Regions from separate parts of the Tatumella citrea genome, predicted to be linked through region 1. Evidence: predicted binding sites of a transcription regulator. Region 1 holds the regulator's gene; each other region holds the start of a gene.
The links. Region 1 encodes PurR, which represses purine synthesis genes. Its sites were predicted from a motif close to CANGCAAACGTTTGCNTG; they were not measured.

Region 1 (8,137 bases):
CCCTTTCCTGAACGATAACTAAGCACACCCACATCAATTTCCCTGTTACACTAATGGCCGGTTAACTTTCCGGCCATTGGTGTTTTATTGATGGCTGACCTGAATTATAGAGGATGATATGCGTCTACTTCATACCATGCTGCGTGTTGGCTCTCTGCAACGCTCTGTTGATTTCTATACCCGTATTTTCGGCATGCGCCTGTTACGTCAAAGTGAAAACACTGAATACAAATACACTTTAGCCTTTGTCGGTTACACAGAAGAAAGCGAAGGTGCAGTGCTTGAACTGACCTATAACTGGGGCGTCGATAGCTATGACCTGGGAAATGCTTACGGGCATATCGCCATTGAAGTGGATAATGCAGCGGAAGCCTGTGAACGTATTCGCCAGGACGGTGGTAAGGTATCCCGTGAAGCCGGTCCGGTTAAAGGCGGCACCACAGTGATTGCCTTTGTTGAAGACCCGGATGGCTATAAAATTGAATTAATCGAAAAAAAACATGCAGGTCAGGGACTCGGTAACTGACAGGCGATGTCTGCCTGCAACAGGCAGACTTTTCCTGCGGGAGTGATATTTTCCGCTATTGTTTCACGGTAGTTTTAGTCACACTACCGACTGCTCTTTTTGTCCAATGAGATACTGATGTCCGAAACTTCTTCGCTCAATGCACTGAATCAACGTTTCCGGGGCTTTTACCCTGTCGTGATTGATGTCGAAACCGCAGGTTTTAATGCCGGCACTGATGCGTTACTGGAAATTGCTGCAATAACCCTGAAAATGGATGAGGATGGCTGGCTGCAGCCTGACCAGACCCTGCATTTCAATGTTACGCCGTTTGAAGGAGCCCTGTTGCACCCGGAAGCACTGGCTTTTACCGGTATCGATCCCAATGATCCTGAGCGGAATGCGGTCAGTGAACACGATGCTCTGCACGCTATTTTCAAGATGGTACGCAAAGGCATGAAAGGCAGTGACTGTGCCAGAGCGGTTATCGTGGCGCACAATGCCCATTTTGACCAAAGTTTTGTCATGGCAGCAGCTCAGCGCAGCCTCCTGAAACGCAACCCTTTCCATCCGTTTGCGACTTTCGATACCGCCGCGCTCAGCGGGCTGGTTTTGGGTCAGACGGTGCTTGCGAAAGCCTGTAAAGCGGCAGGCATGACCTTCGATAGCCACCAGGCCCATTCCGCACTGTATGATACCCAACAGACGGCAACCCTGTTCTGTGAGCTGGTTAACCGCTGGAAAAGACTGGGAGGCTGGCCGCTGCCTGTCGGCGCAGATGACGAAGCCGGGGAATCTGCCGGTTCTGAGGAACACGCATAAAAAAATGCCCGCGTAATTACGCGGGCATCAGAATCACCATCCGTGACAGTTATTCTGCCGCAGGGAATTTCTCTGCAGTTTCTTTAATCAGCTGCTGCAATTCGCCGCGCTGATACATTTCAATAATGATATCGCAACCACCTACCAGCTCCCCGTCAACCCAAAGTTGTGGGAAGGTTGGCCAGTTTGCATATTTTGGTAATTCGGCACGAATGTCCGGATTCTGCAGAATATCCACATAGGCAAAACGTTGCCCGCAGGCAGAAAGCGCCTGAACTGCCTGAGCTGAGAAACCACAGCTTGGTAATTTAGGAGAACCTTTCATGTACAGCAGAATAGGGTTTTCAGAAATCTGAGTCTGAATTTTTTCGAGAGTGCTCATAGTACTTCCTTCGGGACAAAACGACATGTTTTGTTATTGTAGCGATATCAACCCGCCAGTGAAAACGACATTTTTCATCTGCTACATAAAAGTTCAGTTATATGGCATTTAGCGTTAAACCAGTAACAACTGCGGGATGAAAAAAACAGTCGCCTGAAACTTCATCAGTAAAATGTGACTTAATTAACTGTTTACGCTCAATTTTACGTCAAAAAACTTCTCGTAACAGATTCCGGAAAAAAGACCTTAACATTTCATAAATTTCTGGATTAGAATGATTTTGGGGCTGACTGAAAGGTCAGATGTTATTTTTTTATTTTGTCCGTATTTTTTCAGGACATTTAACCTGTAACCTGACAACTATGCGTCTACTGATCACGCTTTTTATTTTGGCTTTAGCACAGCTTTTTTTCAATGTCGCAGAGGCTTCGCCTCGAACTGCGGTTAATGCCACTTTTCATAAAACCACCCGTAAAGCAGTGACTGAAGAAGATGCCCGCCGTAAACGAAGGCCTATTAAGACGACCAGTACCCGACATAAAGCCCGCCAGCCCCTGATTCACCGGGTTAAACACTTCACCAGTCAGCGTAAAGTTAAAAACAGTCGTACGGCTAAAGAATCCCGTCATCTGGCAAAGAATCACACGCCGGAAACTAAAAAATATGGTCGTCATCGCCCCGCAGCTAAAAAGACGACACGCCACCCTTCTGCCACACTGGCCGCTATCCGGATGAGCAAACAGCACCGTCTGCGTTATCAGAAAGCGCGTGCAACAGCGATGGTGAAACTGATGGATCAGTTAGGGAAGCCTTATCAGTGGGGAGGAACTTCTCCAAAATCCGGATTTGACTGCAGTGGTCTGGTTTATTATGCCTACAAAGACCTGGTAAATTTCAAAATACCCCGTACCGCCAACGAAATGTACCATCTGCGTGATGCTGCACCGGTAAAACGTGATGAGCTGGAAAAAGGTGATCTGGTATTCTTCCGTATCCACCGCCATGGCGCTGCAGACCATGTAGGCGTTTATCTGGGTGATGGCAAATTTATTCAGTCACCACGTACCGGTAAAGACATCCAGATTACGGCTCTGAGCAATGAATACTGGCAACGTCACTACATTGGCGCGCGCCGCATGGTAACCCCGAGTACCGTCCGTTAATTAGTCATCCTGCTCGGTACAGACTGCACCCCAAACGCTGGTTATCCTGCGAACTAAGGTGCAGTTTTTTTATGCTGACAGATATCTGTCATGCCACTGCCCTTATTCTGCTGGCTTACCCAAAAAATCGTAAATCTCTCCTGGTCCTCACACGTATCCGTTAATTGCATTTTTTGTAGCTTAAAAGCAAAAACCGGCGCGGGAAGTATCCGGTACCGGTTTTGATAACAGCATATGGCTGACCGGGCGCGGTCAGTCGGGCCAGCAGGCTAACATTAATGCAGGATGGCGGTAAAACTGAAGGCCATAATCATCAGCAACGCTACAACTGTAGTGGTCAGTGCAAGCTTAAGATCGGTATCCATCAGAACTCCTTTAGGCACACTAATTGTGGGGTAATAGTTATATTCCCATACTGCTGCGCAAAAATCTCGTTTTATTGCAGCAGCCTTGTTAGAATTGCCGGTCTTTGTTGCGCAACCTCCTCAGCTGCTGGTTTTATATCCGGCTTTCTTCGCAGGACTCTCCTCTGGCCTTCGGGTTCATTTTAATGACGAGACAGTGAAACGCTGAGCTGACGCAAACGATTAACCTATAAAAAATCAATATCTTATTTTTTTAAACCAGGAGTACTCACTGAATGGCAACTATTAAAGACGTGGCAAAACGCGCCGGTGTTTCAACCACCACCGTGTCCCATGTCATTAATCAGACCCGTTTTGTTGCGGAAAACACACGGAAAGCGGTCTGGGAAGCAATAAACGAGTTGCACTACTCCCCCAGTGCAGTCGCCAGAAGCCTTAAGGTCAATAACACCAAGACGCTGGGCTTACTCTCGACAACACTCGAAGCGCCTTACTTTGCTGAAATCATTGAAGCTATCGAAAAAAAATGTTTTGACCATGGCTACACACTGATTCTGGGTAATGCTCATAACGATTTGCAAAAGCAACGCGCATATTTAGCCATGATGGCGCGCAAACGTGTTGATGGATTACTGGTGATGTGTGCCGAATATCCGCAGGAGTTGCTGGATATGCTGGAAGAAAACCGCAATATCCCGATGGTCGTGCTGGACTGGGGAGTTTCACAGGGTGACTTTACCGACACCGTGCTGGATAACGCTTTTCATGGTGGATATATGGCCGGTCGCTACCTGATTGAGCGCGGTCATCGTGATATTGGTTGTATTCCGGGACAAATGGAAAGAAACACCGGTGGTGGCCGGTTGGCAGGCTTTCTGAAAGCTCTGGAAGAGGCTGGAATCTCACATCGTGAGGAGTGGACTGTTCAGGGGAATTTCGAACCAGAGTCCGGTTATCAGGCGATGCAGAAAATACTTGCGCAACCGCAACTCCCGACAGCCGTTTTTTGTGGCGGGGATATTATGGCCATGGGAGCCATTTGCGCCGCCGATGAACAGGGACTGCGCGTTCCCCAGGATATTTCTATTATTGGTTATGATAACGTGCGCAACTCGCGTTATTTCACCCCGGCACTGACTACAGTTCACCAGCCAAAGAGTGAGTTAGGCGAAAAAGCGCTGGAGATGTTACTGGATCGTATAGTGAATAAACGTGAAGATCCGCAAACCCTTGAAATCCATCCGACCCTGATTGAACGTCGTTCGGTCGGCGACGGTCCGTTCCGTGACTATCGCCGGTAAGTCCCCGGTTCACTCCCTGAGCCATTCATGGTTCAGGGTGGCAGTGTCCCCCAGGTAATCAAGTAACCATCGCAATGCCGGAGAAATACGCTGTTCTGCCCAGCTTACACAGCAGGGACTTTCCGGAAACGGCGCCGGCAGTTTTAGTTCTTTTACTTTTTCGCTCTCTAGTAACGGCCGTGCCAGATGCCCTGGCACCATTGCCACGCATAATCCTGCCCGAACGCAATCCAGACCGGTTTGCCAGTCCGGCACAGTCATTCGCCGTTGATTATCCAGTGTCCAGGTCATCCTTCGTGGCAGTTCCCTGGAGGTATCTTCCAGCACCAGTGATGGCCATGCCCGAAGCTGCTCCTCTCCCGGATGGGTTTCAGCTGCCAGTGGATGATCAGCACTGACAATACACCGCCAGTTCAGACGCCCCATATCCTGGAAAGCGAAACGTCCGGCGACCGGGATTGCCTGGGTCGCACCAATCGCCATATCAACGCGTCCTGCGGCCAGTGCGTCCCAGACACCGTTAAACACCTCTTCGCGAATATGCAGCTCTACATCGGGAAAGTGGCGATAAAAATCGATGGTCAGTTGCTGCATCCTGGAACGTTTTACAATACAGTCCACCGCAATACTCAGTTCACCGCGCCAGCCATTTGCCAGTTGTTGGCACTGACGTCGGGTTTCCTGCATTTTTTTGATAATCCCCCGACCTTCACGAACAAAATGTTCACCTGCGGCCGTCAGTATCACATCGCGGTGTTGTCGTTCGAATAACTCAACTGCCAGCCACTCCTCCTGTTGTCGGACGGTATAACTGATCGCAGATGGCACCCGGTGCAACTCCCTGGCTGCTGCACTAAAGCTGCCATTTCTTGCCACTGCATCCACGACTTCCAGTGCATATTCTGACCACATAGCGACCTTTCAATTTTTTTCACAGTTGATTGCAAATATTAACGGTTCACAACTCCCGGTGCACCCTTTTAAACTCTTTGCGCACATTTTCACAGGGAGGAGCAATGCGTCATCCGGTCATTTTTTTAGTTTATCTGTCACTACTGAGTATGCTGGGATTCCTGGCTACAGACATGTATCTGCCCGCTTTTGAAGCGATGAAACAGGATCTGAATACTGACGCAGGAGTCATCAGCGCCAGTCTTAGCCTGTTCCTGGCTGGCTTTGCCTGCGCACAACTGTTCTGGGGACCGTTGTCGGATAAGATTGGCAGAAAACCAGTGCTGGTCAGTGGTCTGGCGATATTTGCCATCAGCTGTCTGGCGATGTTGTGGGTAACCACGCCACACGCACTGCTGGCTCTGAGATTTATTCAGGCCGCCGGAGTCTGTGCCGCCGCAGTCAGCTGGCAGTCTCTGGTGCTGGATTACTATCCGGCTTCGCGTAGCCAGAAGATTTTCGCCACGATTATGCCAATGGTTGCTCTGTCTCCGGCGCTAGCTCCGTTGCTGGGTTCATGGTTGCTGGCTCATTTCCACTGGCATTCAATATTTTTGGTACTTGCTGCACTCACCTGCGGATTAATTGTGGCTACCCTGGGTTTACCGGCCAGACCACCACAAGTTCCCCTGTCAGCGAGCACCGTTCCCCCGGGATTTTTGCAGTTACTGTCTGAGCGCCAGTACAGCGGTAATGTACTGATCTATTCTGCCTGTTCCGCAAGTTTCTTTGCCTGGCTGACCGGTTCTCCCTTTATTCTTTCCGGCCTGGGGCTTTCTGCCGGAGATATCGGACTGAGCTATATTCCGCAAACTTTGACGTTCCTTGCTGGCGGCTTTGGCTGTCGTGCTCTGCTGAACAAATTTAGTGGTCGTCAACTGCTGCCCTGGTTATTAGTGCTTTATACGTTGAGTATTGGTGGCGTTGTTGTGGTGAGTTTCCTGGGGCAGCCCGGATTATTTAGTTTATTACTGCCCTTCTGTGGCATGGCGATGGCTAACGGGGCTATTTATCCAATTGTGGTCTCTGCAGCGCTCCGGATGTTTCCGGCTGCCAGTGGCAAAGCCGCAGCTCTGCAGAATGCATTGCAGCTGGGGTTATGCTTCGTATTCAGCTTACTGGTGTCTTATCACCTGTCCCAGCCACTACTGACAACTGCGACCGCGATGGGAATAACAGTTCTGCTCGCTCTCGCCGGTTTTTGTCTCCAGCATCGCAAACATTCCTGTCAGTAATTTCACCCGCTGTTAAACCGGCGGGTTAATTATATCTGCACAATTAGCGACCTAACCATCAGTCATTGAACATTCAGATTGTCAGGCATATAATCACTCTGGTGACAAATTTTTTATTATAAGTCACCACGTATGCTGACTAATTTGGTTTGTGCTTTCTCTGCAGAACCGCATTTTTCGATATTTACTAGCACCTCTGTTTTGTCTTTACTTATAAATGCACGTTTTTTGTGAGTTTACTCACGAACCAACGAAAGTTGTCTATTCTTTCTTCAGGTTCAAATAGAACAGGTGATAAGAAGCGTATGAGTTCATCATGTGTAGCAGAAGTTAGCCTTAAGGAAAATCATTGGTACCGTATTGCCAATGAAATGCTGTCGATGGCCGATATTGCTATCAATGGTGATCGCCCTTGGGATATTCAGGTTAAAAATCCTGATTTTTTTAAACGGGTTTTGCAGGAAGGCTCTCTGGGATTAGGTGAGAGTTATATGGATGGCTGGTGGGAATGTGAACGGCTTGACCAGTTTTTTTATCGGGTGCTGAAAAATAAACTTGATAAACAATTGCCGCATCATTTTAAAGATACCCTTCGTATTGCTACTGCCCGCCTTAAAAATCTGCAATCTAAAAAACGCGCCTGGATAGTCGGTAAAGAGCATTACGATCTGGGTAATGATCTGTTCAGCCTGATGCTTGATCCTTTTATGCAGTATTCCTGTGGTTACTGGAAAGACGCAACCACTCTGGAAGCTGCACAGGAAGCAAAACTGGATATGATCTGCCGTAAGCTGCAACTGGAGCCAGGCATGACCCTGCTGGATATCGGTTGTGGTTGGGGTGGATTATCTGAGTTTGCAGCCCGTCGTTATGGTGTCAGTGTTCACGGAGTTACCATCTCTGCAGAACAACAGAAAATGGCCCAGGAACGGTGTAAAGGTCTGGATGTCACTATCCTGCTACAGGATTACCGTGACCTGAATCTGAGCTTTGACCGGATTGTTTCTGTCGGAATGTTTGAACATGTCGGTCCAAAAAATTACGCAACCTATTTTGATGTGGTTGCCCGTAATCTGAAACCGGACGGTATATTTTTACTGCATACCATTGGTTCAAATCATACTGATTTAAATGTCGATCCGTGGATTGATAAATATATTTTCCCAAATGGTTGTCTGCCGTCTGTGACCCATATTGCACAAACCAGCGAACCTCATTTTGTGATGGAAGACTGGCATAATATTGGTGTTGATTACGACAGAACACTCATGGCCTGGTATGAGCGTTTCCTCGCCAGCTGGCCACAGCTGGAACATAATTATAATGAACGCTTTAAACGCATGTTTACCTATTATCTGAATGCGTGTGCCGGAGCTTTCCGCGCTCGTGACATTCAGCTATGGCAGGTTGTGT
Region 2 (8,137 bases), 260 kb from region 1:
TGCTGCACTGCAGGCTGGCTGTGCAGCAGGGTAAATCTTAGCCGTTAAAGCGGCTCAGTGAGAAAGGCGACAGGTTGTCTGGCAGTGGCTGTCCGGCAGCAAACTGGCTGGCAATTTCACCAAATAATGGCGCAAATTTGAAACCATGTCCGCTCAGCCCTGTAATGACCAGGCAGCCAGGGTTTCCCGGCAGCGTATCAATAATAAAGTCCTCATCCGGTGACATATCGTAACTGCACGATTCACCATACAGACAACCACCAACTCCCGGCAGGCATTGCCGCAGAAAGCGAAAACATTCGCTGCCATCGCTGGCCTCACTACCAAATGCCGGGCGTGGTTGATCCAGTGACAATGGTTGTCCGCCATCGTGGCGACCTACTTTCAGGGCGTTGTCCTGTGCAGGAAAACCGTAATACTGGCTGCCATCATCCAGCTCAATACTAAAGCCCGGGAAATGGTTATTTTCACTGTAGCGGCCATCTGCCTGAAACCAGGCAAAGACTTTACGGGTCGGCATTACCGGTAATGAAGGGAGCAAGCTTTGTACGCGGGTACCGCAACTGATCAGTAGTTTTTTTGCAAAGTATTCTCCGTCAGCGGTCTGAACCTTTTGCAGATTATCCTGCTGGGTGACCGCACTGACAGGACAGTTAAACAACTGACCACAACCTTGTTCGCGGGCTAAACGCACCCAGTGTTCGATGGCAGGCTCAGCGTCCAGGTAACCGGCATCTGTTTCAAATACCACCTGAAAATGCTCTGGCAGGGTAATTTCCGGCCAGCGTTGTTGTGCTGCGGCAGCGGTAAGTGTTTCGGTATTTAGTGACCAGCGTTCAGCGCTTTGCAGGATATTATTCATAAACTCAGAACCCTGTGGTCCGGCATTCAGTACGCCACAGGGATGCAGGATTTTCACCCCGGCGTGTTGCTCGAATTCCTGCCACAATGTCTGGCATCGCAGCAGCAGAGGTAAATATTTTTCACCTTCGCCATAGGCATAACGAATCAGCCGGCTTTTGCCGTGATGTGATCCTTCAGTGTGAGGAGGATGATGAGCGTCGATCATTAGCACTTTCAGCCCTGCCTGGCTGGCATAATAACCTGCCGCCGCTCCGGCAGACCCGCTGCCGGCAATTATTAAATCGTAAATCATTACCCGTTAATCCCCTGTGAAAGTGCGGAGAAACAGGATAACAGAGCGGGGGGTGATAACAACAATAAAGGCACCCGTCAGGGTGCCTGCAGATGAGAGATTAATGTCGGGAAGGTTGCCCGGTCCGGTTTTCTGCGGATTCTATCTTGGCGATACCGGCTTCAAGTATCGATATAAACTGTCGTGCAACGTCGGTGGTTAACCAGTATGTCGGTCCGATATCCGCTTCTTCTTCCTTCTGTTGTAACGAAGACAGTGAATGCAGGCGAATCATCATCGCATCATAGACATCGACAGTACTAATATCCCAGCCGACCAATGAATGGGTCTGAATAACATCGTTCTCTCTATCCATAAAACCCCCTGATTACTCGTTAAACGACGTGTAGAATGAGGTTTAAATCCAGCCTTCATAAACATGATACAAGGCAATCTAATTATAACATGTATCCTGAAAACCGGGAGAACTACGATAAAATTTTGCTAAGCAGCCTGAGAAAACAACAGTGCAAATCATCCGGGGATGTCTGGGCTTACTGTACTGTCTGGCAACGTGCGGTTCTGGATATCAGAGGCAAGATCGGCATATTGTTTCTGCAGATCAGGTTCGTTTTCCAAAACTCCGGCCTGGACAGACAGATAGCTTACCAGCTGCTGTTGCAGCCCCGGGCTAAGCAGAGTAATTAGTTGCGAGAAACTGCTTTCCAGCACCTGCAATCGCTGCTGTTGTTGATGGATTAGGGTCAGTAACTCGCCAAACGTCATGGCCTCTTCAGGCTTACTGTTATTCATCGCTCATTCTTCCCTTAAAAAAACATACTGGAAAAAAGAATAGGCAACAGAACACCCTACGTCCAGTCGCAGACCCGTCAGGTAGTGAGAATAAAAAAACCGGATGGCGACACCCGGCAGGCGTATTAACGCTTAATCGTGACATCGTTGTCAGTGACAACAGAAAAGCTACCGGCACAGCAACCTGCCGGCGGCATTAGTTTATGCTGTATATAATTACAGTATAGTGTGATTTAGATCAAGCATTCTCTGAAGTTCAGGCGACCACTGACCAGTTCAGAGTTTCTCCAGCCAGGAAAGGGATCAGAACATCATCACCCGCGGTGACTGTTTCTGGCACGGTCCAGGGCTGGCGCTGCAGGGTCACGGTTTCGGTACTCACCGGTAATCCGTAAAACTGCGGGCCATTCAGTGAACAGAACGCTTCCAGGTGTTGGAGAGCACCCAGCTCTTCGAATACGGTCGCGTAGGCTGGCAGTGCGCTTGGTGCGTTAAACACCCCTGCACAACCACAACTGGCTTCTTTACGGTGGCGCAGATGCGGTGCCGTGTCAGTCCCGAGGAAGAAACGAGGATGACCACTGGCTACGACAGCACGTAATGCTTCCTGATGGATGTTGCGTTTCAGGATTGGCAAGCAGTACAGATGTGGGCGGATTCCGCCGCTTAGCATATGGTTACGGTTGAACATCAGATGCTGAGGGGTAATGGTGGCACCCAGATTCTGATCCCCGGCACTGACGTACTCTGCGGCATCTTTAGTGGTGATATGTTCCATCACTACCCGTAACTCAGGGAACTGGTTACGTAACGGAATCAGTACCTGCTCGATAAACCGTGCTTCTCTGTCAAAGATATCGACATGTGAATCTGTCACTTCGCCATGAATCAGTAACGGCATTCCCAGTGACTGCATACGATCCAGTACTCCGGCAATATGCTGAATACTGGTAACTCCATGACTGGAATTGGTGGTAGCGTGCGCCGGGTAGAGCTTGGCTGCTGTGAATACTTTATCGCGAAAGCCGGTTTCGATTTCATCCGGGTCCAGGGAGTCTGTCAGATAGCAGGTCATCAGCGGTTCAAAACGATGTTCTGCCGGCAACGCTGCCAGAATACGTTCACGGTAAGCTTTGGCTGCCGCCACGCTGGTGACAGGAGGAACAAGGTTAGGCATGACTATCGCGCGGCCAAATACCTCACTGGTATAGGGCAGAACGGTGTTCAGCATTTCGTCATCACGTAAATGGATATGCCAGTCATCGGGACGGCGTAAAGTGATCTTTTCTGGATGGGCAGTCATGCATCAGGCTCCGGCGTGGAAAGTAAACGTTTGCGGGTTTTTACCGGGGACTAAGAATAAAGCCCCCGTGGCAGGAATGCACTGATTATTTGTACTGATTTTATGCCACAGGGGTGTTTATGTTAACGGGGCTTACTGTGTCAGGGAGATCACCAGCTCGCCAGGCTTAACTTCGAGACCTTTAGCCAGTTTTTTTGCCAACGCCTCAGCGGTACTGTGATCAGCACTCAGGACATAAGCAGGGTGATGTTCAAAATAATCCTTCAGAGACTGATTTAATAGCGGCATCAGCGCGTTAATGACATCGTGCAGTTTATCCGGAGTCACTTGTGTATCGGTAATTTGCAAATCCTGCAGATAGATTGCTGACTGTTGTGGATCAAATACCGGCTGTGCTTTCATTTTCAGATTAACAGCAGCATGCTGTGAACCAAACAGAGACTGTAACCGGATATCTGCCGTTCCGGAGAGAGTGACTTTATTGGGTTCTTCCCGGCCGATGGCTGCCTGCAGATTGCTCAGGGCTATGTGAGCGTTTGCCAGCCCGTTAACTCCAATATCTTTCTGATAATTATCATGCTTTTGAAGTTCTTTGTTCACTTGCTGTTCACTGATTGAATATTCTGTCAGATGATTACAGCCACTGAGCAGCAATGCTGCAAAAAAAACCGACAGGCAGATAACAAATTTACGCATTTATTCCTCAACTTACAGATAACATACTCGCTTGGCCGGGAAACATTTTGCCTGAGTTATCGGGGAGTGTCATCCGCAGGGCCAGGATGGCGATGTTACAGCTGTTGTCAGAAGTAGCCGACAGTGGTGCAGAATAGTCGCAAAACAGTGCGTTTTTAATGGGATAAATTCACTGCTGGTATTAACATATCCTGCCGGCCGGTCAGAAAGGACAGTGCCGCCTATTATCTGCTCATCAGTCAGGGAGTATTTATGTTTGGATATCGTACAGCATCATCGCGGGTGAGTCTGACAACTGACCGGATGGTGGTGCGTTTGGTGAACGATCGTGATGCGTGGCGAATGGCAGATTACTATGCAGGTAACCGTGCTTACCTGACGCCATGGGAGCCTATCCGTGACCAGAGCTATTTTCAGCCTTCCGGCTGGCAGACCCGTCTTTCGATCATGACTGAGCAGCAACGTCAGGGATCTGCCTACTATTTTATCCTGCTGGATCCTGCCGAGCAGGAAGTGATGGGTGTCGCGAATTTTAGCAATGTGGTGCGGGGCTGTTTTTATGCCTGTTACCTGGGCTACTCGCTGGGCGAAAAATGGCAGGGGCAGGGGCTAATGCAGGAAGCGTTGCAGGCAGCTATTCGTTATATGCAACGACAGCATAAAATTCACCGCATTATGGCAAATTATATGCCACGTAATCAGCGCAGTGGCAATCTGCTGGCCAGGCTGGGATTCGAGAAGGAAGGCTATGCGCGTCAGTATTTATTAATTAATGGCGTCTGGGAAGACCACGTGCTGACAGCACTGACCTGGGCGGAAGGCAGTGCTGATAAATACTGATGACTCATGTCTTGTAACAAACATGGCTGGTGATTTTTATCAGCCTCAGTAGACTAACGCCGGTTCGCTGGATGAGCGAGCCACTGGACGGAAGCCTGACTACCGTTCGGGACATAAATGTCGAAATTGCAGGATGTCTGAACACTTATGAATTTGCTTAAATCACTGGCTGCTGTCAGTTCTATGACGCTGTTTTCGCGCGTGCTGGGCTTTGCCCGCGATGCAATTGTTGCCCGGGTTTTTGGGGCAGGGATGGCAACTGATGCCTTCTTTGTCGCATTTAAATTACCCAATCTGTTGCGTCGCATCTTCGCTGAAGGAGCATTCTCTCAGGCATTCGTGCCGATTCTGGCTGAATACAAGAATAAACAGGGTGAAGAAGCTACCCGTGTTTTTGTGTCGTATGTTTCCGGATTACTGACACTGGTACTGGCGGTAGTTACGTTACTGGGAATGCTCGCCGCTCCCTGGGTCATCTATATTACGGCCCCGGGTTTCGCAGACACCGCCGATAAGTTTGCACTGACCACGGCTCTGTTGCGGGTGACTTTTCCGTATATTCTGCTTATTTCGATAGCCTCCTTAATTGGCGCTATTCTGAATACCTGGAACCGTTTTTCTGTACCGGCGTTTGCTCCGACCTTACTGAATGTGAGCATGATTTTCTTTGCGCTGGTGGCTGCTCCCTGGTTTCATCCGCATGTCATGGCACTGGCGTGGGCGGTGGTTGTTGGTGGGGTATTACAGCTCGGTTACCAGCTGCCGCATTTGCGTAAAATCGGTATGCTGGTTTTACCACGTATAAACCTGCGTGATGCTGGTGTATGGCGGGTTTTACGTCAGATGGGGCCTGCCATTCTCGGGGTTTCTGTCAGTCAGATTTCACTGATCATCAACACCATATTTGCTTCATTTCTGGTGTCAGGTTCTGTCTCATGGATGTACTACGCTGATCGCCTGATGGAGTTTCCTTCGGGAGTTCTTGGGGTGGCGCTTGGAACGATACTGCTGCCGTCACTATCGCGCAGTTTTTCCAGTGGCAATTTTACCGAATATTCTCACCTGATGGACTGGGGATTGCGGTTATGCCTGTTACTGGCAATCCCCAGCTCGGTCGCCATTGGTATCCTGGCCGGGCCATTGACCTCAGCACTGTTCCAGTACGGTAAATTCACCGCGTTTGACGCACTGATGACCCAACGGGCACTGGTGGCTTATTCTGTGGGCCTGGTTGGTTTGATTGTGGTGAAAGTGCTGGCACCGGGTTTTTACTCCCGTCAGGACATCAAGACTCCGGTGAAGATTGCCATCGTGACTCTGATTTCAACACAAATCATGAACCTGGCATTTATCGGCCCGCTGAAACATGCCGGATTATCACTGTCGATTGGTCTGGCAGCGTGTCTGAATGCGGCACTGCTGTTCTGGCAATTACGTAAGAAAAACTTCTTCCAGCCACAGCCTGGCTGGACCAGTTTTCTGGTCCGGCTGATCATCTCGGTACTGATTATGGCTTCGGTGTTATGTATTGTGCTGCATTACATGCCGTCATGGGGTGAAGGTGAGATGGTGTGGCGTATCCTGCGACTTGCCGGAGTGTGTGCGGTCGGTGGTGCCGTCTATTTTGGCAGCCTCGGGCTGCTGGGCTTCAGAGTGAAAGATTTTGCCCGTCGAAGCCTGACCTGATGCAACCTGACCGGTAGTTTCAGTCCTGTGACTGCCGGTCATTTTCCTTCCTTTGGTCGTCTGTTCGTTGACTGCTTTCTCTGTGAATCACATCAGATATTCATAACTTACAGCCTTATCAAGGCTGTACCGGTTTATCAGCCGGGTGCGAAATTCAGATAAAAAAACACCGGACAGGGGGAGCGTCCCTGGTCCGGGAATGGATGACGACACTTTTTTATCTGTTATTTGGCCTGGCCATCCGGGCCGTAAAAATGCTGGTTTTTAAGCGGGGCTAACACTGCCAACGCTTGTTGTGTCCACTGCATCTGCTGTTGTAAAAGCAGGCCGGTATGCTGATTGGTTTGCTGTAAAACTGACAACTCACGACACAGGTCCAGCCACAACGAATTTAGCTCTTCAGACTGCGCAAACGGGGCGGTTAAACCGCTTTTATTTCCTGTCTCTGACAAACGGTCATCGAGATAGCTCAGGGTATTGAGTGCGGCCTGTTTATCCTCAGTCAGGCTTTGTAACCGGTAACTGTCAGGCCGGGCGCTGCTCAGTTCCTGCTGTTCTTTCTGCATCATTAGTTGCAGTGAGGCAATCACCTGCCGCATATTCTGTAGAATAATCACCAGCGACCCGCTGATACTAGTCTGCATCACTTTCCATCCTTAACAGGCTTCCGGCTATCCCACGGGCGATAGCACTGCTGTCAGTCTGGTAGCTGCCCTCAGCCAGAGCCTGGCGTATTTCGTCTACCCGGGACTGGCGGATGTCCTGGCTATTGTCACAGTGCAGCATCTGCTGCGTTTTTCGAAGGTTAATCCGTGGCGCCGGGGACCGGGTATCAGGTGCCGGTGAGGTATCCCGCTGCAGAATGACCGGACCTCGCGGCTTAACTGTCGGTTTTATCACTGTGGCTGGCGGGGTTTTATCAATGCTCATAATTTTCGCTCCATTTCGGATGGTACACCGCCGGGACATTCAGGCGGGATACCCGGATTATCGGCAACTGACGTCAGAACATTAGGTTTAAGTTCTGCCTTAATTGATCTTTACCCTCAGCTTTCCGTGGACATCGACCAGCGCATTAACGATCTGTCCGTTTTCGGTACGAACTCTGACCTCGCCACCGGCAGCGGCATTATTCAGTGCGGTACCTGCCGCGCTGGCGCTGAACCCCTCACCAGACAGTTCAATCTGAACATTGTCGCCACTTTTTACCTGCCAGGGTTGCCTGAACAGGCTGGAAATAATCACCTTACCTGGTGGAACAGACTGCAGTGCGATAGCTGGCAACAGTGTTTCGGGGAACAGTAAGGTGCGTGCCGGAAGAGTATCTAACCTTCCGCTCCGCACTGACAGCATTTGCCGGTTAACCAGACCGCCCCGGCTGATGGCTTGCGCTGAAACGTAATATTTACCGGTAACCCGGAGTTCGATCTGTAGAAAATGTCGTCGCTGTCCGCAACGTGCGGCAATAGTCATTCGTCCCCAACGCTGGCTGTTTCCGGGCAGGCTAAATACTGGCTGAGTGCAGTGCGGCCACTGTGGTTCCGGGGTTCGGACGATCACCTGCATACCAGCAGCATATTGCGGATCCCGGCCGGCGAAATATGTATTTAGCTGCTGTGACAGGCTGTCGGCGTGAGCGAAAAATGCCGGGATTAGCAACTGTA
Region 3 (8,137 bases), 1.1 Mb from region 1:
ATTTGGTGTGGATACGCGCACAAATTTCGTTTGTCAGATCAATGTCAAAGCCCACCAGCTTGCCACTGGAATCTTTTGACTCAAAGGGCGGATACGTTGGGTCGGTTCCGATACGCAGCGTTTTAGGAATCGCAGCAAATACACTGCCAACGCTGGAAATTGCCAACATTAGAGAAAGAGCTAATACTCGCTTTTTCATAGACTGCCCTCAGGTTGATATTTTTTATAGTGTTGAGTAATGAATGTTGTGTGTTCACAATTTCTTTAGCACTTTTCGTGCCAGGCAGCATAACCTTACCTGAAATAAGCCAGAACGGACGAATACTTTATTTTGTCGCGGATTAATTATCCCCGGAATACCACCTCATCACAGGCCAAAACTGCATGCGCACCATTACAATGCAACAACGGCACCATTATGGTGCCATTGGCGAAGTAAGTTCTATTTTGGTGCATCCCCGGTTCAGCTCTTGCCCTGCCAGCGGGCAAATAAATCCTGAGGTAGTTCGATACCAAACTGATCAATAATCCGGTTAACTGTCTGATCGATAATCTCCATGACGTTCTGCGGGCGATGATAAAACGCAGGCATCGGCGGCATGATAATCGCTCCCATCTCCGCGGCAGTGGTCATCATTCTCAGGTGCCCAAGGTGCAAAGGAGTTTCACGAACACCAAGTACCAGGGTCCGCCGTTCTTTCAGCACCACATCAGCCGCGCGGGTCAGCAAATTGTCACTGTAACTGTGTACAATCCCCGACAGCGTTTTCATTGAACAGGGTAATAAAGCCATACCATCGGTTTTAAATGAACCGGAAGAGATACTGGCACCAATATCACGATTATCGTGCACCACATCAGCTAGTGCCTGAACTTCCCGCGCGCTGATATCAGTTTCCATTGCAAGTGTCTGCCGGGCAGACTGACTCATAACTAAATGGGTTTCCACCTGCGGCAGATCTTTTAGCACCTCTAAAAGGCGAATGCCGTAAATAACGCCGCTGGCCCCTGATAAACCAACAATGAGTCTTTTCATAACCTGCTCCGGGGGGAATGCACTGAAAAAAAGCATAATAACGTGTGACGGTGCGCTGAGGCGAACAGAATTCCAAAAAAAACAGGGCGGAATATCCGCCCTGTATTTACGCTGCGATTGAGTGAAGTTTAACCTTCGTTGTGCAGTTCCAGATTTTCAACTTCATTTTGTCTGGCAATTGCCTGAGCATCATCGTTGCGCAGTGACTGTAAATAATCCAGATACCCCTGATCAACATCTTTAGTGACGTAAATACCGTCAAACACCGAGCAGTCAAACTCAGTAATATCCGGATTTTCTTCACGCACTGCATCGATCAGATCACTCAGATCCTGGAAAATTAACGCATCCGCCTTGATCAGCTGGCAGATCTCGTCAACTTCACGTCCGTGAGCAATCAGCTCAGTGACGCTTGGCATATCAATGCCATAGACGTTAGGGAAACGAACTTCTGGTGCCGCTGAAGCCAGATAAACTTTCTTCGCTCCGGCCTCACGAGCCATCTCAATAATCTGCTCAGAAGTGGTACCGCGGACAATCGAGTCATCAACCAGTAGCACATTTTTATCACGGAATTCGGCGCGGTTAGCATTCAGCTTACGGCGTACCGCACTGCGACGCATTTGCTGTCCGGGCATAATAAAGGTCCGGCCAACATAGCGGTTCTTAACGAACCCCTGGCGATAAGGTTTATCCAGAATACGGGCAATTTCCAATGCGACATCAGTAGAAGTTTCCGGAATTGGAATCACCACATCGATATCCAGATCTTCCCACTCACGGGCAATCTTCTCACCCAGTTTGGTACCCATACGAACACGGGCGCTGTATACCGAGATTTTATCGATAAATGAATCAGGACGCGCAAAATAAACGTATTCAAACAGGCAAGGATGGCTTTTCGGGTTAGCCGCACACTGACGGGTCGAAAGCTCACCTTTCTCAGTGATATAAACCGCTTCGCCAGGGGCAACATCACGGATAAACTCAAAACCTAAGGTATCCAGTGCCACACTTTCTGACGCAACCATATATTCAGTGCGCTCATCCGGCAGTACACGTTTGCCCAGCACCAGCGGACGAATACCATTCGGGTCACGGAAAGCCACCATACCATGACCAATAATCATCGAAACCACTGCATAGGCCCCACGAACCAGGGTGTGCAGCGATTCTACGGCAGCAAAAATATTTTCTGCCGTCAGTGGATATACCTGAAAGCGATCGAGTTCCTGAGCAAAAACGTTCAGCAGCACTTCAGAATCTGAGGTGGTATTTACATGACGACGACCATACTCAAACAAACGTGAGCGCAGTTCATGGGCGTTAGTCAGGTTTCCGTTGTGTGCCAGCGTAATACCGTAAGGAGAGTTTACGTAAAAAGGCTGGGCTTCAGAGGCACTTGAGCTTCCTGCTGTCGGGTAACGAACATGGCCAATCCCCATATTCCCCTGTAAGCGCTGCATATGACGTGCTTCAAACACATCGCTCACCAGTCCGTTTGCTTTCCGCAGGCGGAAGCAGTTCATCGCATCAATGGTGCAGATACCCGCCGCGTCCTGGCCGCGGTGCTGTAATACCGTTAATGCATCATAAATAGACTGGTTGACCGGCAGAAATCCGGTGATACCGACAATACCGCACATGTTGTCATTTCCTCATTAAGCCGCATCTCCCCTGCCTTATGACCGGGGTAAAAAACTCGACGTGCTCTGTAAATAGTCAAAAAACCATCTGATGATGTAGCTGAATTGCGGAACCAGCTGCGATTGTGACCAGTCAGTACTCTTAGAAAATCCGGTGAATGTATCAAGGAAAAACAGGATAGCTGAAACAATCAACACTCCTCTTAATGCTCCGAAACAAACACCCAGTACCCGGTCAGTGCCCGACAGTCCGGTTTTTTCAACCAGCGATCCAATCACATAATTGACAATCGCCCCGACAATCAGCGTCGCAATAAACAGCGCGGCTATTGCTACACCATTACGTACCATGGGTTCTTCAAACCCGGTGAACCAGACTGCCAGATAAGAAAAATAATGACTGGCAACAAAAAAAGCACATCCCCAGGTGACTAAAGATAAGGCTTCCCGCACAAATCCCCTGATCAGACTAACTAAAGCCGAGAATCCGACAATCCCGATTATGACGTAATCAATCCAGTTCATGAGCTCTTCCGGTGCAACAGTGATCCCTTCTGCAATCTGTTCGGGGCGCATTTTAACAGAAAAAGAAAACGTTTGCGTACCGTTTTCCCCCGACTGCAGAGAAAAAGGGCAATGAAAATTTCGTTTCATTGCCCCTGTAAGTTCAGCTAATTAACCAGCTGATTTTTATCCATATTATTTATTGTGCTTTCAGTCAGTGTAACGAAACGCTGCCATTACCGTACAGCATATGGTCTCACGACCCCGCTCAGACCCGTTTTGCTTTTCAGCTGTTCAATCTGCGATTGCAGATGGCTTTTCGAGTTGTCCGGCCCCACCAGTATGCGGTTAATTTGTCCCTGAACCGGTGTTGCTGGTACTGAATAAGCACGGAAACCTGACGCCCGCAGTTCTGTCACAATTTCAGTCGCTTTAGCCGCATTTTTCAATGCTCCCAGCTGAATAACGTATGCCTGGCCGGTCGGTGCATCAGCTTTAGTTTCTGTCGCTGGTGCCGATGGCTGCGCTGCAGACTGATCGTTCAGTGCCTGCAGTGCCCGCTGACGTTCTTTCTCTGCCTGAGCCTGCTTCGCTTTTGCTTTAGCTGCAGCTTCACTGGCCTGACGCTCGGCACGGGCTTGCGCCTGAGCCTGACTGGCTTCACGTTCCGCCTGCTGGCGAGCCAGTTGTGCCTGTTTCTGACGAGCGGCTTCCTGTTGGCGTTCAGCGGCATCATTCTGCGCTTGCTGTTGTTGCTGCTGCTGCGTCTGTTGTGACTGAGACTGCACGTTACTGCCAGTCTGTTGCGGGCTCTGCGACGTGCTATTTCCGCTGTTACCAATAGTGTCACTATCGGTATCTTCCCCGCCAGGCGGTGTTGTTGCCGTGCCTGGTGCCGTAGCGGCATGCCCGGTCAATGGCTGGGTCACCGGCGGTACCAGATCATTATCCTGCTGATCACCAGGCTTAGGCACCAAAGGGATTGCCGCAAATTCCTCTTTATAGTGTTTCTTTTTACCGTCCAACAGACCGGGTAACACAATAACTCCGATAGCCACCAGAATGACGGTGCCCACCAAACGATTCTGAAATTTACTCGCCACTTCCTTTCTCCCCTGAGATAGACGTCATCACATGCGCTACCGTATGGAAGGAGCCGCAAACCAGAATAATGTCCTGCGCATCAGCCTGCAGTTTTGCTGCATGCCACGCCTCATCTACTGAGGCGAAACGGGCTGCCTGCGGTAAATGAACGACTAATTCTTCAGCACTGGCTCCGCGCGGGCCTTCCAGCGGCGCGCAATACCAGTAATCCACCTGCCGGCTAAGTTCAGCAAGTGTTCCGGCAATATCTTTATCATGCAGCATTCCCACCACTGCATGTACCTTACCAGTCTTTGGTAAGGCGGCTAATCTCGACGCCAGATAGGCCGCAGCATGAGGGTTATGCGCCACATCCAGAATAACCCGCGGAGATTCGCTGATAGTCTGAAAACGACCGGGCAATTCGGCTTTAGGTAAATTCTCGCGGATACAGGCTTCGCTGACCTGCAATCCGGACACTCTTAAAGCGGCAAGGGCAGTCGCTGCATTAGGCAATGGTACCTTAGGCACCGGTAACTGATGCAGTTCTCCCTGAATATCACGATAATCCCAGACATCGCCATTTTCATGGTAGGACCACTGATGATCCCGTTGCAGCAGCACAGCACCTTTATCAGCCGCAACACGGGCAATAGAAGCTGGCATATCCGGCTCGCCCACCACCGCAGGTTTTCCCTGACGGAAAATACCGGCTTTTTCGCGGCCGATACTTTCACGGTCTGGTCCTAACCAGTCGGTATGGTCCAGAGCGATACTGGTGACAACCGCAACATCCGCATCCACGATGTTGGTCGCATCCAGGCGTCCTCCAAGTCCGACCTCAAGGATCACCACATCCAGATCCGCTTCGCGAAACAGATATAAGGCTGACAGGGTGCTAAATTCAAAGTACGTCAGTGACGTTTCACCACGCCCCTGATTAAGAAAATCAAAACTGGCTGTATGCTCTGCGTCACTGAGTTCCTGCGACTGAATACGCACTCGCTCGGTATAGCGAACCAGATGCGGTGAACTATACACACCAACACGGTAACCCGCTGCGATCAGTAACGTTTCAAGAGTGCGGCAGGTGGTTCCTTTGCCGTTGGTTCCGGCTACAGTAAAAACAAAAGGTGCCGGTTTTAACAGATTAAGCTGTGACGCCACACGGCGTACACGCTCAAGACCCAGGTCAATCGCCTGGCTGTGCAGGTTTTCCAGATAAGTCAGCCACGTAGCAAGAGGAGACGTGGCCTGTGGTAGGTGAAGATTTTCCATGTGTCCCGTTGATATCATTACAGTGCATAAATAAAAGACGCCGTAAAAGCGTCTTTATCATTACTGTCAGGTCTCGTCATGTTCCGTTTCAGTCTCAGGTTCAGACTGAACACCGTCATGCAAAGGTGCCGGCAGATTCATCATTTTTGCCAGTAGACCGGCGATTTTGAAGCGGATATCAGGACGGCGAATAATCATATCAATCGCCCCTTTCTCAATCAAAAACTCACTGCGCTGGAAACCAGGTGGCAATTTTTCACGAACCGTTTGTTCAATAACCCGCGGACCGGCAAAACCAATCAGTGCTTTAGGCTCTGCAACGTTTAAATCGCCCAGCATCGCAAAGCTGGCAGAAACACCACCCATGGTAGGGTCTGTCAGTACCGAAATGTACGGCAAACCGCGCTCACGCAGTTTCGCCAATGCAGCACTGGTTTTAGCCATCTGCATCAGTGACATCAATGCTTCCTGCATACGTGCGCCGCCGCTGGCAGAGAAACAGATCAAAGGACAATTATCTTCCAGAGCCTGTTCTGCTGCACGAATAAAACGTGCACCAACCACTGAGCCCATTGAGCCACCCATAAAGGCAAACTCAAATGCAGCCACAACTACTGGCATACCGTGCAACTCACCTTTCATGACGATCAGTGCATCTTTCTCGCCGGTACTTTTCTGTGCAGCCAGCAGGCGATCTTTGTATTTCTTCTGATCGCGGAACTTCAGAACATCTTTAGGTTCCAGCTCACTGCCAAGTTCAACTGTCGTCCCCTGGTCCATAAATGACGCTAAACGATCACGGGCATGCATACGCATATGGTGATCACATTTAGGGCAGACTTCGAGATTCCGTTCTAATTCAGCGCGATACAGCACCTGGCCACAGCTATCACATTTCGTCCAAACCCCTTCAGGAATACTCGCTTTACGCGTTGGGGTGACATTACTTTTATTAAGAATGCGTTCAATCCAGCTCATTGATGACCTTTCTGTTTGAACCTGGGTTATCCAGTTGTTTTGTTTCTGCTGAATTTTCATCCAACAGCCGGTAAATGACGCCCATTAAACCACAACCTGCCCACACTGTGGATAAAAATCTGGTTTAACCGTCAGAGGCCTGCAGGAAAAACTAATTTTTCCGTGCAGCCTGTCTGCGATGCCGCAAGACTTCGATAATGCCGGGCAATACCGAAATAACAATAATAGCAACAATCAGCAAATTAAGATTCTTCTGCACTACCGGCAAATCACCAAACAGGTAACCGGCATAGCTGAACAGCACCACCCAGGCAATCGCCCCGGCGATGTTAAATAAGGCAAACTGACGATAAGACATTTTACCCATTCCGGCCACAAACGGGGCAAAGGTACGGACAATTGGGATAAAACGCGCCAGAATAATCGTTTTTCCGCCATGCTTTGCATAAAAACCATGAGTTTTATCCAGATAGCTGCGACGGAAAATTTTTGAATCTGCCCGTTGGAACAGTTTCTCGCCAAACAACCGGCCGATAGTGTAATTGAGCGCATCTCCGGCGATGGCGGCAATCACAATACACAATGCCAGCAAATGAATATTCAAATCATTGCCCGGCAGTGCGGCCAGAGCTCCGCCGACAAATAACAGCGAATCGCCCGGCAGGAACGGTGTTACCACCAGACCAGTTTCGCAAAAAATGATCAGGAACAGAATGGCATAAATCCATACCCCATAATCCGCAACTAGTCGTGCAAGGTGAACATCGATATGCAGAATAAAATCAACAATAAAATGGATGTACTCCATGAATGCTTATCCTTTACCTGAGAATAAATTATCGCCGGTCAGAAACAACGGGCCCGGCTCAACATCCGGAAGTTCAAACTTCGCCGGATAATCGACCGAGACCAGATATAAACCTTCTGCTCTGGCAGTGGCTGCCGCCAGCTTACGATCTTTTGCTGCCAGTAATTCTGCTATCCATGACTCTTGTTGGTTACCACAACCCACTTCCAGCAAACTTCCGACGATATTGCGCACCATATGGTGCACAAACGCATTGGCTTTAATATCAACAATCACAAAAGCTCCCTGACGCCAGACATGAATATGGCTGATGTTTCTCCACGGAGTTTTGGACTGGCAATGTACCGCCCGGAATGAGGTAAAGTCGTTTTCGCCTAACAGACTCTGTGCTGCACGATGCATAGCAGCTTCATCCAGCGGGTGATAAAAATGCGTGATCCCCTGCCCGAGAATGGCCGGACGTAAACGCTGATTATAAATAATATAGCGATAGCGGCGTGCAGTAGCACTAAACCGGGCATGGAAATCATCGGCCACTTCTTTTACCCAGCGTACCGCGATATCTTTGGGCAAATTGGCATTCACCCCCAGAGTCCACGCACTGTCTGGCCGTTGTACCGTGGTTTCAAAATGCACCACCTGGCCGGTGCCATGAACACCGGCATCAGTGCGACCGGCACAAAATACATTGACCTCATGGTTGGCCACAGTGGTTAATGCCTGCTCCAGATAGCCCTGTACGCTGCGGACCTCTGGCTGGCGTTGCCAGCCGTAGTACCGGCTGCCGTCGTACTCAATACCCAA
Region 4 (8,137 bases), 960 kb from region 1:
GAAGATCATCAAGATCAATATTCCCCTGTTTATCACAGGCCACAACCACGACTTCCATACCGGCCATCTGAGCTGAGGCAGGATTGGTACCGTGGGCAGATGCAGGAATCAGACAGATATTGCGTTCCGGCTGCTGACGACTTTCATGATAACGACGGATAGCCAGCAGGCCTGCGTATTCTCCCTGCGCACCGGAATTTGGCTGCATACAGAGAGCATCATAACCCGTCAGTTGCACCAGCCAGCGTGACAACATATCAATCATCTGCAGATAACCTGCCGCCTGAGAAGTCGGGCAGAACGGATGTAACCCCGCAAACTCCGGCCAGGTAACCGGCAGCATTTCTGCGACAGCATTGAGTTTCATGGTGCAGGAACCGAGCGGGATCATGGCCTGATTCAATGCCAGATCTTTTTTCTCCAGCCGGTGCAGGTAACGCATCATTTCCGTTTCGCTGTGATAACGGTTAAACACCGGATGAGTGAGGATCGCATCGTTGCGGTATAACGCCTGCGGGATCGAATGGCTCTCAGTAGCCAGCGACTGATCCAGGCTATCGATATCCACTGGCGCAGTGTCACCGGTAATAATCGTAACCAGGGCTTGCAGGTCTTCGCGGGCGGTTGTTTCATCCAGAGTGATTCCGACCGCCTGATGCAGATCGGTACGTAAATTAACCCGGTGCTCAGCCGCACGCTGCAGCACTGCCGCTTTATCTTTCACTTCAACCATCAGGGTATCAAACCACTGATGATTACGAATTTTCACGCCTCGTTGCTGCAACGCTGCCGCCAGAATATCGGTCATGCGGTGAATACGTTCAGCAATAGTTTTCAGGCCCTGCGGACCATGCCAGACTGCATACATACCGGCAATATTGGCCAGCAATACCTGAGAGGTACAGATGTTGGAGTTAGCTTTTTCCCGGCGGATATGTTGCTCACGGGTCTGCATCGCCATACGCAATGCCTGATTACCGCTAACATCCCGTGATACCCCGATAATCCTGCCGGGCATTGCACGTTTGTGCTCGTCACGGCTGGCGAAGAACGCCGCATGTGGCCCGCCGTAGCCCATAGGCACACCAAACCGTTGTGATGATCCAAACACAATGTCTGCGCCCTGAGCACCTGGTGAGGTCAGTAATACCAGTGCCATAAAATCGGCCGCGACACTGACGATCACTTTGCGTTGCTTCAGTTGCGCGATGATTTCACGATAGTCATGCAGGTGGCCACGGGTACCGCAATACTGCAGCAACACACCGAACAGATCCTGATGGTCAGCAGCACGTTCTGCCGCATCAATGATCAGTTCAAAACCAAAGGTTTCGGCACGGGTACGCACCACATCGAGAGTTTGCGGATGAATATCGTCGGCAACAAAAAACTTATTGGCATTTTTCAGCTTACTGACGCGTTTTGCCATTGCCATCGCTTCAGCAGCAGCGGTCGCCTCATCCAGCAACGAGGCCGAGGCGATATCCATCCCGGTCAAATCGAGTGTCAGTTGCTGGAAATTAAGCAGTGCTTCCAGTCGGCCCTGAGAAACTTCCGGCTGATAGGGAGTATAAGCCGTATACCAGCCCGGATTTTCCAGCAGATTACGCAGGATAACCGGCGGAGTAATAACTGCACTGTAACCCATACCTATCCAGGATTTGTATAACTTGTTTTTTCCGGCAATAGCCTTCAGCTCAGCCAGAGCCTGCTGCTCAGTGACCGCTTCACCTGTCGCCGGCAGTTCAGGCAGACGAATTGACTGCGGAACAATCGCATTAATCAGTGCCGGTAAGCTGTCTGCACCAATGCTTTGTAGCATAGTTTGCTGCTGCTTTTCGGTCGGGCCAATATGGCGGGAGATAAAGTCATTCTGGTTTTCAAGCTGGCTGAGAGTCCGGGTCATTCGCTGTGCATCCTGAATCTGGCTGGAATTAATACGGCAGCAGCACTGGCAACTGCCGTTTCAGGTCATTCCGGCTACAGACTGTGCAGCCGGGGTCTGGCAGTTATTCGTCAATCGCGGCTTTATAGGCTGCTGCATCCAGCAGGCCATCTTCTCCTCCGGCCGGTTGTAATTTGAATAACCAGCCAGCGTTGTAAGGGTCACTGTTCACCAGTTCCGGGTTTTCGGCCAGCGCTTCATTAACCGCAATAACTTCACCATTCAGCGGTGCATAGATATCGGAAGCCGCTTTTACCGATTCGGCAACAGCACAGTCATCACCCTGTTGCAGTTGTGCGCCAGTTTCTGGCAGGTCAACAAACACCATGTCACCCAACAGCTCCTGGGCATGTTCGGTAATTCCGACGGTTACACTGCCATCATCTTCAAAACGTACCCACTCGTGACTTTCACGGTATTTCAGTTCAGCCGGAACATTGCTCATTGGGGTTATCTCCTGAAATTATTTTTTATACCAAAGGTTTGCCGGCACGAACGAAAACCGGCCGGGTAACGGTGACCGGCATCTCGCGCTGGCGAATTTGTACCACAGCAGTATCACCGACAGAGGCAGGGACACGGGCCAGGGCAATACCGCAGCCCAGGGTGGGCGAAAACGAACCGCTGGTAATGATCCCTTGCTGCTGTACACCGTCACTGTCAGTAAACAGCACCGGTAGCTCATTTCGCAATACACCTTTTTCTTTCAGCACCAGTCCGACCAGTTTTTCTGTGCCAGTCCTGCGTTGCTGTTCCAGAGCTTCACGTCCGATAAACTGACGATCTTCCGGTTGCCAGGCGATGGTCCAGCCCATATTGGCCGCCAGTGGAGATACTGACTCATCCATTTCCTGACCATACAGGTTCATACCCGCCTCCAGTCGCAGAGTATCGCGGGCTCCGAGACCGGCCGGTTTCACTCCTGCGTTAAGCAACTGCTGCCAGAAATCTGCTGCCTGAGCGGCAGGTAACGCAATTTCATAGCCAGCTTCCCCGGTGTATCCGGTGGTAGCAATAAACAGATCACCGCTCTGAACTCCGTAAAACGGCGCCATTCCTTCAGTTTGCTGGCGCTGGCTGTCAGTAAACAGCGTGCGCGCCTTTTGCTGTGCCTGTGGCCCCTGCACTGCTATCAGAGCCAGTTCACTGCGTTCCTGTAACTGCACCTCAAATGCACTGGCATGTTCCGTTATCCAGGCGAGATCTTTCTCTCTGGTAGCAGAATTGACCACCAGCCGGAAATACTCTTCTGAAAGAAAATAGACAATTAAGTCATCAATAACGCCACCGGAAGCATTCAGCATCGCGCTGTATAAAGCTTTGCCGGGTGTAGTGAGTCTGGCGACATCATTTGCCAGCAGATAACGGAGAAATTCGCGGCTGCGCGGCCCGGTAATATCCACTATGGTCATATGTGAAACGTCGAACATTCCGGCATCGTGGCGTACGGCCTGGTGTTCATCAATCTGAGAACCGTAATGCAAAGGCATCATCCAGCCGTGAAAATCCACCATTCTGGCCCCGCAGGCCTGATGCTGTTCAAACAAAGGTGTGTGCTGAGTCATAACTGTCCCGTTGATAAGTAAGGGTTTTACCCTGAGCTGTCAGGCCGCCACGGTTATCTGTCGCAACGCAAACGTTATCCTTAGCAAAAAACTTACCACCGAAAGGCAAAATTAACTATAAGCAAAATAATGGCGAAACAGGGTGATGCACCGACATAGTGCATAAATAATTGCAGATAAATAAACCAGGTAATCAGTAAAATATAGATTTAAACACTGTTTAACCGGGTAATATTTAGTATATCTACGAACTTAAAGGAAGGGTTATTGTTAATAAAAGACGCCATGCCTGAGACATCGGATTAGAAAAAGTATGGCAAAGCACAGCGTCAAATTAGAATAAATCAAACGAGGATCAATTACGGTGCATTCAGTGGCTGAGCAATTCCATCAGCATCCGGAACAGTCGTTGATCATCGACCCCGGTAATAACTTTCGCATTGGGCTGGCGTCCGGCCAGATGCCGTTCACTGACAAAGCCGACACTTCGCCCGTAGTTAATGCCGGGAGTACAGTCGACACTAACCAGTGCCATAATCCCCGTAAAACAGTCAGGGTCCAACAGCCCGGCAATCACACAAGGATCATGCAGACAAGGATCTGCGGCACCGTAATCTGCCAGCATCACAGCTGCCAGCTGACAGGACGCTGAATCCGATTGGCGTAACGCTTCGATGCGCGGTGCGGTTAATAAAGCCTTTGAAGTCACATCCAGCCCGAACAACGTCAGTGGTACTCCGGCCGCCAGTACCACTTCTGCAGCATGAGGGTCGCAGGCAAAATTAAATTCTGCGGCAGGGGTCGTATTCCCCGGGCAGAATACCGCCCCACCCATCACGACTATCTGTTTTATCAGCGGGACAATCTCCGGTGCCTTAATCAGTGCCAGGGCAATATTGGTCATGGGACCGAGCACGCAGAGTGTTATTTCTGAGGGTGCCGCCAGCACTGTGTCGATAATAAAATCGACGGCATGTTGTTCTGCGGGACGGAGTTCCGAATCAGGCAAACCACTGTTCCCCAGACCATCAGCACCATGTACTGACGAAAGCCGGGCTGGCCCCGGAAAAATCGCCCGCGAACATCCGGCAAATACTGGGATATCCTCCCGCCCCAGAAAAGAGAGGATGCGTAATGCATTGCGGGTGACCGCAGGTAAAGGCAGGTTGCCTGCAACCGTGGTAATTCCGCGCACATTGAGCTGCTCACCCGCAGCCAGAGCCATCATTAATGCAACTGCATCATCCACACCGGGATCACAATCGATAATTATCTTTTCCATACCCTCTCCTGCCCTGCGCATTGTTTTCCGCAGGGCCTGTAGTGGTGAGCCGCTTACTTGAGTAACTGGTTGGTGTAGTATTTATCGGCCGGTAACACCGTTTTTATCTGGCCGGTTGCCTGTAATGCTTTGGCAATCGGCAACCAGTTCTCATCACTTTGCATCATGTAACCCTGCGGCCCTTTCATATCCGGAGAGATAATTTTCCAGGCTTTGGTGCTCAGAGCCACTGACCCACTGTCCGGATAGGCTTTATGCAACAGTTCTGCGGCATCATCCGGATGAGCTGCTGCCCATTCCGTGGCTTTGATCGTGGCCTGCATCCATTTTTTCGCCACATCACCGTGATCCTGCAGATAGCGGGTGGAAGCGGTATACGCCCAGACCGGTACATCCGGCACACCGGCATCTTTACCCACCAGTTGTCCCGGAGTCTTGTTTTGTGACAGCTCAACATCGGGAATCAGGAAGTTATTAGTATTGGTGGCAATATCAACTTTGCCAGCCAGTAACAGCGGCACATCACTGTCCTGGGCAATAATAAATTTCACATCACTTTCCTGAAGTCCGGCCGCTTTGAGCACAAACGGCATCATCGCTTTACTCCAGGAATCGGTATAAATCGCGATCGATTTACCTTTCAAATCTTTCAGAGATACCGGAACCCCGGGTTTAGTAAACAGCCCCCAGTTATTATGCTGAGCATATAAACCCACAGCGATCACAGGCAGTCCCTGATCGGCTGCAAATACCACATCGGTAGTGGCATTCAGGCCAACATCAGCCTGGCCCAGCGCCAGCATGCGGGCAGTGGTTTGTGAATCTGGCGGGAAAATAACTTTCACATCCAGTCCCGCCTGCTGATAGAAGCCTTTTTCCTGCCCCACTACAATAGGGATCAGTTCGTGATCGGCTCCGGCCCAGTCATAGACAAAGCGGATGGGTGTCAGAGTTTCGGCATGCGCAAAGCCCGCCGAAACACCGGACAGTAATGCACTGAGAATGGCGGTACGAATAATAGCTGCTTTCACTGTGTATACCTCTGTCAGGATAATAGGTTGCGGTGAATTTCACCGGGCTTAACGTAAGTAACCCGGGGCTTTGGTCCGGCTTCTCCACGGAGTGGCTAACCTTTCCAGGCCCAGTACAATCAGGAATGAACCCACACCAATCGACGTCAGCAGGATCATCGCCGCATACACCCCGGCGGTGTCCATCCGCGCATTGGCGCTGAGCAGATAAGTCCCCAGTCCCTGCTGGGCCGATGCCGTCCACTCCCCGATGACCGCTCCGGTTACCGCATAAGTCGCCCCGATTTTAAGCCCGGAGAACAACGGACCGACGCAGGCCGGCAGTTTGACCAGCATAAATACCCGCAGCGGTTTACCGCCCATAAGTCTGGCCAGGTTCAGCATGTCGCGGTCGATGCCCGCCAGCCCGTCCAGCACATTAACGACGACCGGGAAAAAGACTATCCATGCCACGATAATCAGTTTTGGCAGCAGACCAAAACCGAAAATAATCACCAGAGGTGCGGCAATAGCTACAATCGGCACTGCCTGGGAAACTATAAGCGCCGGCATAACCAGTCGCTGAACCAGCGGAATTTGCCCCATCAGTAATGCCAGTACAAATCCAGCCACCGCGCCAAGCAGATACCCCATCGCGGTTTCTGACAGCGTTTGCCAGGTCAGTAACTGTAACCGCTGACCATTCTCCAGCAGGGTGCGGAATGCTGTCAGTGGTGAAGGAATTACATACTGCGGCAGCCCGGAAATCCAGATAACCAACTGCCACAGAACGACAATCATCACCAGCGAAATCAGCCAGACCAGTACCGCCCGCCAGGGATGCTGCTGAGAGTTATTCATGGCGGCCTCCGTTTTGTTTCTCATCGTGATACAGCCGGCTCATAATCTGTCGTTTCAGCTGCACAAAAGTATCTCCGGTCAGGTCTTCCAGGGTACGCGGTCTTGGCAGTTCCACGGTCAGGATTTCGGCTATCCGCCCGGGACGCGGGGTCATTACCACAATCCGATCCGCCAGGAAAATCGCTTCATCCACATCGTGGGTAACAAACAGCACCGTCCGTTTGAGATCACGCCAGATTTGTAATAACCACTCCTGCATACTGAATCTTGTCTGAGCATCCAGGGCTCCAAACGGTTCATCCAGCAACATCACTTCTTTACCGGCAGCGACGGTACGCATCATCGCTACCCTCTGACGCATTCCTCCCGATAACGCATGCGGATAATGGTCAAGAAAATCCCCCAACCCGTAACGGGTGGCCAGCTCCTCAGCCTGTTGGCGATCGGCCGCACTGACACCCCGGGTTAATGCAGCCGCCAGGGTAATATTGCCGCGCACCGTGCGCCACGGCAGCATCAGGTCTTTTTGCAGCATATAGCCGACCTGTCCTGGCTTGTTGGTCACATCTTTTCCTTCCAGGAAAATCCGCCCTTCACTGGAAGGCAGCAGCCCGGATACCACATTAAACAGAGTGCTTTTGCCACAGCCCGAGGCACCAAGGATGCAGATAAACTCGCCTTCACACACCTGCAGGCTGACATTATTAAGTGCAGTGACATCTCCGTAACGGACGGTAAGGTTATTAATTTCCAGCCGGATCGGCCTTGAATCCACCGGGTCCGCCGGAGGAGGCATATCTGTGGTCAGTACAGACATAGTGTCTCCCTGTCAGAACAGTTTTAGTTTTAGTTAACAGCGGAAGAGTGGATTAGTTTTACACCCTGCGACAGCATCTGTTCACGGGCCGCAGCCAGTGATCCCTGTAAATCTATCGCTTTACAGGCATCCTCAATCACTGAAGTCGTAAAGCCCGCCAGGCTAGCGTCGATGGCTGTCATGGAGACACAAAAGTCTGTTGCCAGACCCACCACATACAGCGTGTGAATATCGCGGGCATGCAGATACGAGGCCAGCCCTGTAGTGGTCTGCCGGTCAGCCTCAGTAAATGCTGAATAGCTGTCGATATGCGAATGGCAACCTTTGCGGATAATCAGTTGTGCATGAGGGACCTGCAGGCTGGCATGCAGAGCCGCATCTTCACTGCCCTGAACCGCATGAACCGGCCAGAGGATTTGCGGGCCGTAGGGGGTATCGATAAATTCACCGGGTTGTTTTCCCGGATGGTTGGCCGCAAAAGAGATATGACCCGACGGATGCCAGTCCTGGGTAAGAATAACGTTGGCGAAGCGGCTTGCCAGTTGATTGATTAACGGGATGATAGTTTCCCCGCCTTCCACGGCCAGGGTTCCGCCGGTCACAAAGCAATTCTGTACATCGACAATAATTAACGCGCTGTGCTGGTCGCTGGCCGGC

Region 2: pyrC (dihydroorotase) is a predicted target of PurR. The motif match lies at 3,271-3,288, and genes of this name have one in related genera.
Region 3: cvpA (colicin V production protein) is a predicted target of PurR. The motif match lies at 3,269-3,286, and genes of this name have one in related genera.
Region 4: gcvT (glycine cleavage system aminomethyltransferase GcvT) is a predicted target of PurR. The motif match lies at 3,575-3,592, and genes of this name have one in related genera.

The regions. Positions count from the first base shown of each region.
Region 1 covers NZ_CP015579.1:1,833,930-1,842,066, reverse strand. Annotated here, with positions in the region: gene nemA (alkene reductase) at 1-22, shown strand, start outside; gene gloA (lactoylglutathione lyase) at 119-526, shown strand; gene rnt (ribonuclease T) at 644-1,327, shown strand; gene A7K98_RS08780 (Grx4 family monothiol glutaredoxin) at 1,377-1,709, opposite strand; gene A7K98_RS08775 (C40 family peptidase) at 2,072-2,872, shown strand; gene cydH (cytochrome bd-I oxidase subunit CydH) at 3,148-3,237, opposite strand; gene purR (HTH-type transcriptional repressor PurR) at 3,513-4,538, shown strand; gene punR (DNA-binding transcriptional activator PunR) at 4,548-5,450, opposite strand; gene punC (purine nucleoside transporter PunC) at 5,555-6,724, shown strand; gene cfa (cyclopropane fatty acyl phospholipid synthase) at 7,030-8,137, shown strand, end outside.
Region 2 covers NZ_CP015579.1:1,576,304-1,584,440, forward strand. Annotated here, with positions in the region: gene solA (N-methyl-L-tryptophan oxidase) at 38-1,156, opposite strand; gene bssS (biofilm formation regulator BssS) at 1,257-1,511, opposite strand; gene A7K98_RS07480 (hypothetical protein) at 1,670-1,948, opposite strand; gene pyrC (dihydroorotase) at 2,205-3,251, opposite strand; gene A7K98_RS07490 (lipoprotein) at 3,384-3,947, opposite strand; gene rimJ (ribosomal protein S5-alanine N-acetyltransferase) at 4,200-4,787, shown strand; gene murJ (murein biosynthesis integral membrane protein MurJ) at 4,935-6,473, shown strand; gene flgN (flagellar export chaperone FlgN) at 6,698-7,117, opposite strand; gene flgM (flagellar biosynthesis anti-sigma factor FlgM) at 7,107-7,403, opposite strand; gene flgA (flagellar basal body P-ring formation chaperone FlgA) at 7,503-8,137, opposite strand, start outside.
Region 3 covers NZ_CP015579.1:2,902,235-2,910,371, forward strand. Annotated here, with positions in the region: gene A7K98_RS13870 (lysine/arginine/ornithine ABC transporter substrate-binding protein) at 1-199, opposite strand, end outside; gene A7K98_RS13875 (UbiX family flavin prenyltransferase) at 464-1,036, opposite strand; gene purF (amidophosphoribosyltransferase) at 1,165-2,682, opposite strand; gene cvpA (colicin V production protein) at 2,719-3,207, opposite strand; gene A7K98_RS13890 (SPOR domain-containing protein) at 3,423-4,289, opposite strand; gene folC (bifunctional tetrahydrofolate synthase/dihydrofolate synthase) at 4,279-5,547, opposite strand; gene accD (acetyl-CoA carboxylase, carboxyltransferase subunit beta) at 5,614-6,525, opposite strand; gene A7K98_RS13905 (DedA family protein) at 6,677-7,333, opposite strand; gene truA (tRNA pseudouridine(38-40) synthase TruA) at 7,340-8,137, opposite strand, start outside.
Region 4 covers NZ_CP015579.1:877,066-885,202, reverse strand. Annotated here, with positions in the region: gene gcvP (aminomethyl-transferring glycine dehydrogenase) at 1-1,906, opposite strand, end outside; gene gcvH (glycine cleavage system protein GcvH) at 2,010-2,390, opposite strand; gene gcvT (glycine cleavage system aminomethyltransferase GcvT) at 2,416-3,510, opposite strand; gene A7K98_RS04200 (nucleoside hydrolase) at 3,881-4,792, opposite strand; gene A7K98_RS04195 (ABC transporter substrate-binding protein) at 4,846-5,823, opposite strand; gene A7K98_RS04190 (ABC transporter permease) at 5,872-6,663, opposite strand; gene A7K98_RS04185 (ABC transporter ATP-binding protein) at 6,656-7,480, opposite strand; gene pncA (bifunctional nicotinamidase/pyrazinamidase) at 7,510-8,137, opposite strand, start outside.